Linked DNA regions of Leptothrix cholodnii SP-6. The protein of the gene in region 1 interacts with the protein of each later gene in a pairwise test. Links are inferred from orthologs where the notes say so. Each region holds a gene or a part of one and is shown on either strand. Other genes may lie near its edges.

Region 1 (4,830 bases):
GATCGCGTGCGCCAGGAACAGGCCGCCAAGGACGCCGCGGCACGCAAGAGCCTGATCGGCAGCGGCGACCGCAGCGACCGCATCCGCACCTACAACTTCCCGCAAGGCCGCCTGACCGACCACCGCATCAACCTGACGCTCTACAAGCTCGGCGCGGTGCTGGAGGGCGATCTCGACGAGGTGATCGGCGCGCTGCAGGCCGCGCACGCGGCCGAGCAGCTGGCCGAGCTGGAGACGCAGGCGTGACGTCGCCCGCGCCGACGATCGGTCAGGCCCTGGCCCAGGCGCGCGACGCCGGCCTGGCGCGGCTGGACGCCCAGCTGCTGCTCGGCCACGTCTGCGGCCTCAGCCGCACCGGCCTGCTCACCAACGACGATCAGGTGCTGCCCGCCGCCCAGCTGGCGCGCTGGCAACAGCTGCTGGCGCGCCGACTGGCCGGCGAGCCGGTGGCGTATCTGACCGGCCGGCACGAGTTCCACGGCCTGACCCTGCACATCACGTCCGACGTGCTCGACCCGCGGCCCGACACCGAGACGCTGGTCGACTGGGGCCTGGAGCTGCTCGCACGGCTGGGCCGGCCGGCCCGCGTGCTCGACCTCGGCACCGGCAGCGGCGCGATCGCGCTGGCGATCAAGCACCGCTGCCCGTCGGCGCAGGTCAGCGCGGTCGACTTCAGCGCGGCGGCGCTGGCGGTGGCAAGGGCCAACGGCGCGCGGCTGAACCTCGACGTCGACTGGCAGCCCGGCAACTGGTTCGAGAACCTGGCCGGCCAGCGCTTCGACCTGATCCTGAGCAACCCGCCCTACATCGCCGAGGACGACCCGCACATGCCGGCGCTGCGACACGAGCCGCGCCAGGCGCTGGTGTCCGGTGCCGACGGCCTGGACGACATCCGCAGCCTCGTCAGGCAGGCGCCGCAGCACCTCGTCGCCGGTGGCTGGCTGCTGCTCGAGCATGGCCACGATCAGGGTGTGGCGGTGCAGGACCTGCTGCGCAGCACGGGCTATCGCGAGGTCGATCGGCGCCTCGATCTGGCCGACCACGTCCGCTGCAGCGGCGGGCAGTGGCCAGCAGCGGGCAACTGAACGACGTGCAGCCCGTCGCGGGCTCGCTGGTGCGAACCGTGTCACCCGGTCTTGCAAACAGTTGAAACAACGCGGCGCAGACACAACGCAGCGACGCCGTCGGCAGGCGTAGCATCGATTCGACAAACGCGGCTGATCACGGCCGCTTCAGGAGGTCGACATGGCGGTGTTTTCCGTGTTCAGCAACCTCGCGCGAGTTCGCTGCGGCAACCCGACCGCGCAAGCGGCGTCGGCCCGGTCGGGGGCCCCGACAGCCGTGATGGTGACGGCCACCTTGATGGCGTGCATCGGCGCCGCGCACGCCAGCGACAACGACCGCCTGCGCCTGTCGAGCGCAGGCCCGGGCAGCCTGCGGGTGGAGGGCAGCCTCTGGGGCGCACGCTTCGATCTGCGCCCGCCAGCGTCCAGCGACGACGGCACCACGCTGCGACGCTCGGGCTGGCAACTGCTGGGCGACTACCACTTCAGGACGATCGGCGGCCTGCGTGCAACCGGCGGCCTGCTCGGTTCGTCGACCCGGCCGGCCGCGCTGACGCCGAGCCTGCCGGGGGCCAGTCGCCTGCAGATGCGTCACGGCACCCCCCCGGGGCTGGGCGAGATGGCGGCCAGCGGGCGGCTGTGGCAAGGCGAAAGCGAGGCCAGCACCGCCACCTACCTGGGCCTGGGCTACAGCATCGGCAACCCCGCGCAGGGCTGGGGGCTGTCGGCCGACCTGGGCCTGCGGGCATCTCGCGAGACGGCCGACGTCAGGCTGGGCCAGAGCGACAACACCGGTGCGGACTGGCCGCAGACGCTGCGCCTGCGGCCGATGCTGCAGTTCGGCGTGTCGTACTCGTTCTGACGTCGACGTGCGCGCACCGCACCGGCGCGGTGCGACAAATTGGCCCCTGGCCCGCAGCGGCAGTCCGCTTTCGCTTATAAACCCGGGATCGCGGCACCCGCCGCTTGACCACGTCCCTGAACCATGACCACTGCTCAAACCCGCATCGACGAACTCGTCAAATCGCACCCCGTGGTGCTGTTCATGAAGGGCACGGCCCAGTTCCCGATGTGCGGCTTCTCCGGCCGCGCGATCCAGATCCTGAAGGCCTGCGGCGTCAGCGACCTGACCACCGTCAACGTGCTCGAGGACGACGGCATCCGCCAGGGCATCAAGGAATACGCCAACTGGCCGACCATCCCGCAGCTCTACGTCAAGGGCGAGTTCGTCGGCGGCTCGGACATCATGATGGAGATGTACCAGGCCGGCGAACTGCAAGAGCTGCTGAAGGCCTGAGCGCTTGAGCGCAGCAACCTCGCGCCCCCGCCTGGTGGTCGGCATCACCGGCGCATCGGGTGCGATCTACGGCGTGCGGCTGCTGGACCGGGCCCGCGCACTCGGCGTCGAAACCCACCTGGTCGTGACTTCGGCCGGCGTGCTCAACGTGCACCACGAAATGGGCCTCGGCCGCGCCGAACTCGAGGCCCGGGCCGATCACCACCACTCGCCCGGCGAAGTCGGCGCCTGCATCGCCAGCGGCAGCTTCAGCACCGAGGCGATGGTGATCGCGCCCTGCTCGATGAAGACGCTGGCGGCGGTGGCGCACGGTTTCGGCGACAACCTGCTGTCACGCGCGGCCGACGTTACGCTCAAGGAACGCCGCCGCCTGGTGCTGATGGTGCGCGAGACGCCCTTCAACCTGGCCCACCTGCGCAACATGGTGGCCGCCACCGAGATGGGCGCGATCGTCTTCCCGCCGCTGCCGGCCTTCTATCACCGGCCGCAGAGCATCGACGAACTGGTCGACGAGACGGTCGAGCGGGTGCTGCAGATCAGCGGCATCGGTCAGGCGAGCCCGAAAGCCTGGGCCGGGCTCTGATCGCGTCGGGCGCGGCTCCGCTGCGTCAGCGTGCCGCGTTGGCCGTGTCCGCGGCAGCAGTGCCGGCCGTGCGCAGGCCGTCGTCCGGATGCATCCAGCGCTTGCGCGCACCCAGCACCATCGTCGGATAGGGCGCCTGGCCCCGGCTGCCGTTGTAGCGGCCCAGTGCCATGAACAGGTCGCCTCGCTCACGGTCGAGGTAGTGCCGCAGGATCACGCAGCCGAAGCGCAGATTGGTCTGCAGATGGAACAGCCGGCTGGCGTCGCCATCACCGATCAGGCGGGCCCAGAACGGCATCACCTGCATGTAGCCGCGCGCGCCGGCGCTCGAGATCGCGTACTTGCGAAAACCGCTCTCGACCTCGACCACACCGAGCACCAGCGACGGGTCGAGCCCGGCGCGCCGGCTCTCGTACCAGAGCGTCTCGAGAAACTCGCGCCGCACGTCGAAATCGGGTTTGCGCCGCACCAGCCGTTGACCGGTGGTGCCAAGCCAGCGCAGGTACGCCAGGCGCTGCTCGATCTGCGCAAACTCCAGCCGCGGCGGGGCGCTGTCGGCCACCGCCGCCGACAAGGCGCTGCGCACCGCATCGGCCAGCGGCTCCTCGGCCTGGCGACCGGCCTGCGCCAGCGCGGGCCACAGACCCAGGCCGGCGGCACCGCCAGCGAGCAAGCGGGCCGACGAGGCCGCCGACATCAGTCCGGCCAGCAAGGTCGCCCGTCGCAGCGGATCAGGCCGCTGCGTGGACTCGGGCCGGGCAAGCCTGCGCATGCGGATCAGGACCGCAGACGGCCCTTCACGAACGCAGCCACCTCGGCGGCGGGCACGGTGCTGGCCGCCTCGTCGCAGCGCCCCTGGTACTCGACCTGGCCGGCCTTCAGGCCGCGGTCCGAGATCACCACCCGGTGCGGCACGCCGATCAGTTCCCAGTCGGCGAACATCGCGCCGGGGCGTTCGCCGCGGTCGTCGAGCATGACGTCGATGCCGGCCGCCTGCAGTTCGTCGTGCAAGGCATCGGCGGCGGCCTTGACCTCGGCCGAGCGGTCGTAGCCGATCGGGCAGACCACCACCGTGAACGGCGCGATCGCATCGGGCCACAGGATGCCGCGGGCGTCGTGCTTCTGCTCGATCGCCGCACCCAGGATGCGCGTCACGCCGATGCCGTAGCAGCCCATCTCCATGAACTGCGGCTTGCCGTTTTCATCGAGGTAGGTGGCGTTCATCGCCTTCGAATACTTGGTGCCGAGGAAGAACACGTGGCCCACCTCGATGCCGCGCTGGATCGCCAGCACGCCCTGGCCGTCGGGCGACGGATCGCCTTCGACGACGTTGCGGATGTCGGCCACCGCGTCGGGCTCGGGCAGGTCGCGGCCCCAGTTGATGCCGGTGAGGTGGAAGTCGATCTCGTTGGCGCCGCAGATGAAATCGGCCATCTGCGCCACCGTGCGGTCGGCGATCACCTTGACCGGCTTCTTCAGGCCGATCGGGCCCAGGTAACCCGGCTTGCAGCCGAAGTGCGACTCGATCTCGGCCACGGTCGCAAAGCGGAAGCCGGCTTTCAGGCCGTCGACCTTGCCGACCTTGACCTCGTTCATGTCGTGGTCGCCACGCACCAGCAGCAGCCAGACGGTGGTCTTGGCGACGTCACCGGCTTCGTTGAGTTCGTCGGTGGCGAGCACCAGCGACTTGACCGTGCGCGCCAGCGGCAGGTTCAGCAGCTGGGCCACGTCGGCACAGGTGCTCTTGCCCGGCGTGGGCGTCTTGGCCATCGACTCGGTGGCCGCGCCGCGCTCGGCGATCAGCGACACGGCTTCGGCCAGCTCGATGTTGGCGGCGTAGTCGCTGGTCGGGCAGTAGACGATCGCGTCCTCACCGGTGTCGGCGA
Region 2 (4,079 bases), 1.4 Mb from region 1 along the record:
CATCCGCTTCGGCCACTTCGAACACTTCTGCCACCACGGCCAGCCGGCGGCGCTGCGCCAGCTGTTCGACTTCGTGCTCGAACACCACTACCCCGAGTGCCGCGACGCGCCCCACCCCGCCGCCGCGCTGCTCGAAAGCGTCAGCCGGCGCACCGCCGAGCTGATGGCGCAGTGGCAGGCGGTGGGTTTCTGCCACGGGGTGATGAACACCGACAACATGTCGATCCTCGGCCTGACGATCGACTACGGGCCGTTCGGTTTCCTCGACGGCTTCGATCCCGGCCACATCTGCAACCACTCCGACCACCAGGGCCGCTACGCCTACGCGCGCCAGCCGCAGGTGGCGTACTGGAACCTGCACGCGCTGGCGCAGGCGCTGGTGCCGCTGGTCGAGGGCAGCGACGAAGAGATCAGCGAGATCCTCGGCGCCGCGCTCGAACCGTATCGCGAGCTGTTCCCGCATCAGATGGACGCACTGATGGGCGCCAAGCTCGGCCTGCAGAGCCGGCGCGACGAAGACCGCGCGCTGCTCGACGACCTGCTCGGCCTGATGTCGGCCACCCAGGTCGACTACACGCTGTGCTGGCGCCAGCTGGCGGATTTCAGCAGCGCCGACGACGGTGGCACGGGGCCGGTGCGCGATCTGTTCCTGAACCGCCCGGCCTTCGACGCCTGGGCCGCGCGCTACCGCAGTCGTCTGCAGGCCGAAGGCAGCGTCGACGCCGAACGGCGCGCGCGCATGAACCACGTCAACCCGCGTTACGTGCTGCGCAACCACCTGGCCGAGCTGGCGATCCGGCGCTCGCAAGCAGGCGACGACAGCGAGGTGCAGCGCCTGGCCCGGGTGCTGGAGCGGCCGTTCGACGAGCAACCCGAACACGCCGCCTACGCTGCCCTTCCGCCCGACTGGGCACAGACCCTGGAGATTTCCTGCTCATCATGAAAGCGCACGATACCCCCCAGGCCGGCGCCTACGCCGTCGAGAAGTCGGACGCCGAATGGCGCGCCAGGCTCGAACCCGACCAGTACGCCGTCACCCGCCACGCCGCCACCGAGCGTGCCTTCACCGGCAAGTACTGGAACCACTGGGCCGACGGCAGCTACCGCTGCGTGTGCTGCGACGCCCTGCTGTTCGACGCCGGCACCAAGTTCGACGCCGGCTGCGGCTGGCCGAGCTTCAGCGAGGCGGTCGAGGCCGGCCGCGTCGAGCGCATCACCGACCGCAGCCACGGCATGGTGCGGGTCGAGGTGCGCTGCCAGCAATGCGGCGCCCACCTCGGCCACGTGTTCGACGACGGCCCGGCGCCCACCGGCGAGCGTTTCTGCATCAACTCGGCCGCGATCGACTTCACCCCGCGCGGCTGAGCACAAGCACCCGAATCGGGTGTTCGCATTGAGCCGGCGCAGCTGCCCCGGCAGACGCGCGCCCTGATAATCCGTCCCCTCTGCACAAGCACCGCCTGGCATGAAGCTGTTTCTCGATTTCCTCCCGATCATCCTGTTCTTCCTGACCTTCAAGGTCGCCGAAGGACGCGCCGAAGAGGCCGCCGCCTTTGCCACCGAACACCTCGGCGCGCTCGTCTCCGGCGGCGTGGTCGGCGCGGCCGAAGCGCCGGTGCTGCTGGCCACGGTGGTGGTGATCCTGGCCACGCTGGCGCAGGTGCTGTACCTGAAACTGCGCGGCCAGAAGGTCGACACCATGCTGTGGGTGAGCCTCGGGCTCGTCACGGTGATGGGCGGCGCCACGATCTGGTTCCACAGCGAGACCTTCATCAAGTGGAAACCGAGCGTGCTGTACTGGGTGATGTCGGCGGCATTCCTGCTCGCACCCATCGTGGCCGGCAAGGATCTGCTGCGCGCCATGCTGGGCGGCCAGATCGAACTGCCTGCCTTTGCCTGGAAGAAGCTGAACCTGGCCTGGGCGGCGTTCTTCGCCGGCATGGGCGTGCTCAACATCTGGGTCGCCTACAACTTCAGCACCAGCACCTGGGCCACCTTCAAGGCCTTCGGCGGCATGGGGCTGATGTTCGTCTTCATGCTGGCGCAGGGCCTGTACATGCACCGGCACATGAAGGTCGACGGCATCAAGGCGGACGAATCATGAGCGCGCGCAACCCCGACTGGGTCGACGCCGCCGAGATCGAAGCCACCCTGCGCGCCGCGTTCGACCCGCAGGAACTGCGCGTCGACGACGAGAGCCACCAGCACGCCGGGCATGCCGGCGCGTCGTCCGGAAGCCACTTCCGGGTGACGATCCGGGCGGTCTGCTTCTCCGGCAAGTCGAGGGTCGCGCGACACCGCCTCGTGTATGATTCTTTGGCTTTTTTGATGCCCAGAGGCATACATGCCCTGGCCATCGTGGCGGAGGCGGCGCAAGACGCCACCACCGATTCCACGCCCGGCTGACCTCGCTGAATTCAAGGCGTCAAGGCACGCACGACCGGCCAGGTCCACCACCCCGACCGAGCCAGTCGAGCGACCTTCAATCCGGCCTTGCCGCCGACGGTTTTCATTCCCCCTTAAAGGTTTCCTCCTCCATGAAGAAGTCATCGTTTGCCCTGCGCACCGTCGTGCGCGCCGCCTCTGCCGCAGCGCTGACCGTGGCCCTGCTGCCCACGATCGCCCAGGCTCAGAACATCGCCATCGTCAATGGCAAGGGCGTGCCGACCGCGCGTTTCGATTCGTTCATGACGCAGGTCACCAAGCAGGGGAACCAGCCGCGCACCGCCGAGCTGGAGCGCCAGGTCAAGGACGAGCTGGTGCTGCGCGAGATCTTCGTGCAGGAAGCCGAAAAGCGCGGCCTGCAGAAGAACAGCGAGTACCGCACCCAGATGGAGATCGCGCGCCAGAGCCTGCTGATCCGCGAGCTGTTCAACGAGTACCAGAAGAAGAACCCGGTCACCGACGCCGAGATCAAGGCCGAGTACGACAAGGTCAAGTCGGGCGCGGGCGAGAAGGAATACCACGCCAAGCACATCCTGGTCGAGAAGGAAGACGAAGCCAAGGCGCTGATCGCCGAGCTCAAGGGCGGCGCCAAGTTCGACGAGCTGGCCAAGAAGGCGTCGAAGGATCCGGGCTCGGCCCAGAACGGCGGCGACCTCGACTGGGCCGCGCCGGCCAACTACGTGCCCGAGTTCTCGCAGGCGATGGTCAAGCTCGAAAAGGGCAAGTACACCGAGACCGCGGTGAAGAGCCAGTTCGGCTACCACATCATCCTGCTCGACGACGTGCGTGAAGCGCAGTTCCCGCCGCTGGAAGAAGTCAAGGCGCAGCTCGAGCAACGCCTGGCGCAGCAGAAGATGGGCAAGTACCGCGAAGAACTGCGGTCCAAGGCCAAGACCGACTACAAGTTCACCGGCCAGTGACACCCGCTTGAGCGGAACGGAAAACGGGCGCTTCGGCGCCCGTTTTGCCGTGTGGAGACCCGCTCACCGCCACATCAGCCACGCCATGCACAGGCCGATCAGCACCGGCTGGTGCAGCATGTAGTAACTCAGCGACCAGCGCCCCAGCACCGCCACCGGCCGCAGAACCGCCGGCAGATCACCGCGCAACCAGCCAGGCCGCTGCGCCAGCAGCCAGCGCCCGCCGGCCAGCCCGATGCACAGCACGCCGAACCACGGCAGCAGCGGCACGTAGTCCTCGGTGCGCGGCTTGTGCGTGACCAGGCCGATCCAGTTGGTCCATCGGCTGTCGAACCACGCGTGGCTCCAGAGCTGCGGCAAGGCCAGGCACAGCAGCGCCAGCGCCCACAGCAGCCAGGCCGGCCGGCCGGCGAGACCGCGCGCCATCAGCACCATCAACGCCAGCGCGTGCAGCACGCCGAAGCTGATCCAGCTGTTCGGGAACATCCACCACGACGACAGGCTGACCAGCGCGGCGCAGCCCGCCACCCGCGACCAGCGCCGCCAGAAGCGCGGCCAGGTGACATCCTGCGTGTGTGCCACCGCCTGTGCGCAGCCGGCGCACAGCAGGAAGAGCGAGACGATGCACAGCCGCTGCACGGTCCAGAACGGGTCGATGTAGAAGTTCTGGCGCCCGATCAGGCCGAAGTGGTTGAGATCGAAGACGGCGTGGAA

What was found. Proteins that work in one complex are often made in the same cells at the same time.
Region 2: the proteins of grxD (region 1) and LCHO_RS09205 interact in binary tests that used the Escherichia coli proteins (3 or more experiments, as listed by UniProt). The link is inferred for Leptothrix cholodnii SP-6 from one-to-one orthologs.

What each region holds. Positions count from the first base shown.
Region 1 is NC_010524.1:624,089-628,918, reverse strand. Bases 765-3,705 are described here. They hold grxD (Grx4 family monothiol glutaredoxin), read left to right. Parts: upstream 765-2,049; coding sequence 2,050-2,361; downstream 2,362-3,705. Other genes in these bases: LCHO_RS02890 (lytic transglycosylase domain-containing protein), read right to left, coding at 2,970-3,641; LCHO_RS02895 (UbiX family flavin prenyltransferase), read left to right, coding at 2,366-2,944; LCHO_RS02905 (hypothetical protein), read left to right, coding at 1,246-1,926; prmC (peptide chain release factor N(5)-glutamine methyltransferase), read left to right, coding at 765-1,085. Also shown: prfA (peptide chain release factor 1), read left to right, coding at 1-246; more of prmC, read left to right, coding at 243-764; LCHO_RS02885 (proline--tRNA ligase), read right to left, coding at 3,722-4,830. UniProt on the Escherichia coli protein: Monothiol glutaredoxin involved in the biogenesis of iron-sulfur clusters.
Region 2 is NC_010524.1:1,987,662-1,991,740, reverse strand. The notes cover bases 898-3,753. They hold LCHO_RS09205 (BolA family protein), read left to right. Parts: upstream 898-2,100; coding sequence 2,101-2,406; downstream 2,407-3,753. Other genes in these bases: LCHO_RS09195 (acetyltransferase domain-containing protein), read right to left, coding at 3,429-3,753; LCHO_RS09200 (peptidylprolyl isomerase), read left to right, coding at 2,538-3,365; LCHO_RS09210 (septation protein A), read left to right, coding at 1,466-2,104; msrB (peptide-methionine (R)-S-oxide reductase MsrB), read left to right, coding at 940-1,365; LCHO_RS09220 (protein adenylyltransferase SelO), read left to right, coding at 898-943. In the rest of the region: more of LCHO_RS09220, read left to right, coding at 1-897; more of LCHO_RS09195, read right to left, coding at 3,754-4,079. UniProt on the Escherichia coli protein: Transcriptional regulator that plays an important role in general stress response. Has many effects on cell morphology, cell growth and cell division. Acts by regulating the transcription of many genes, including dacA (PBP-5), dacC (PBP-6), ampC and mreB.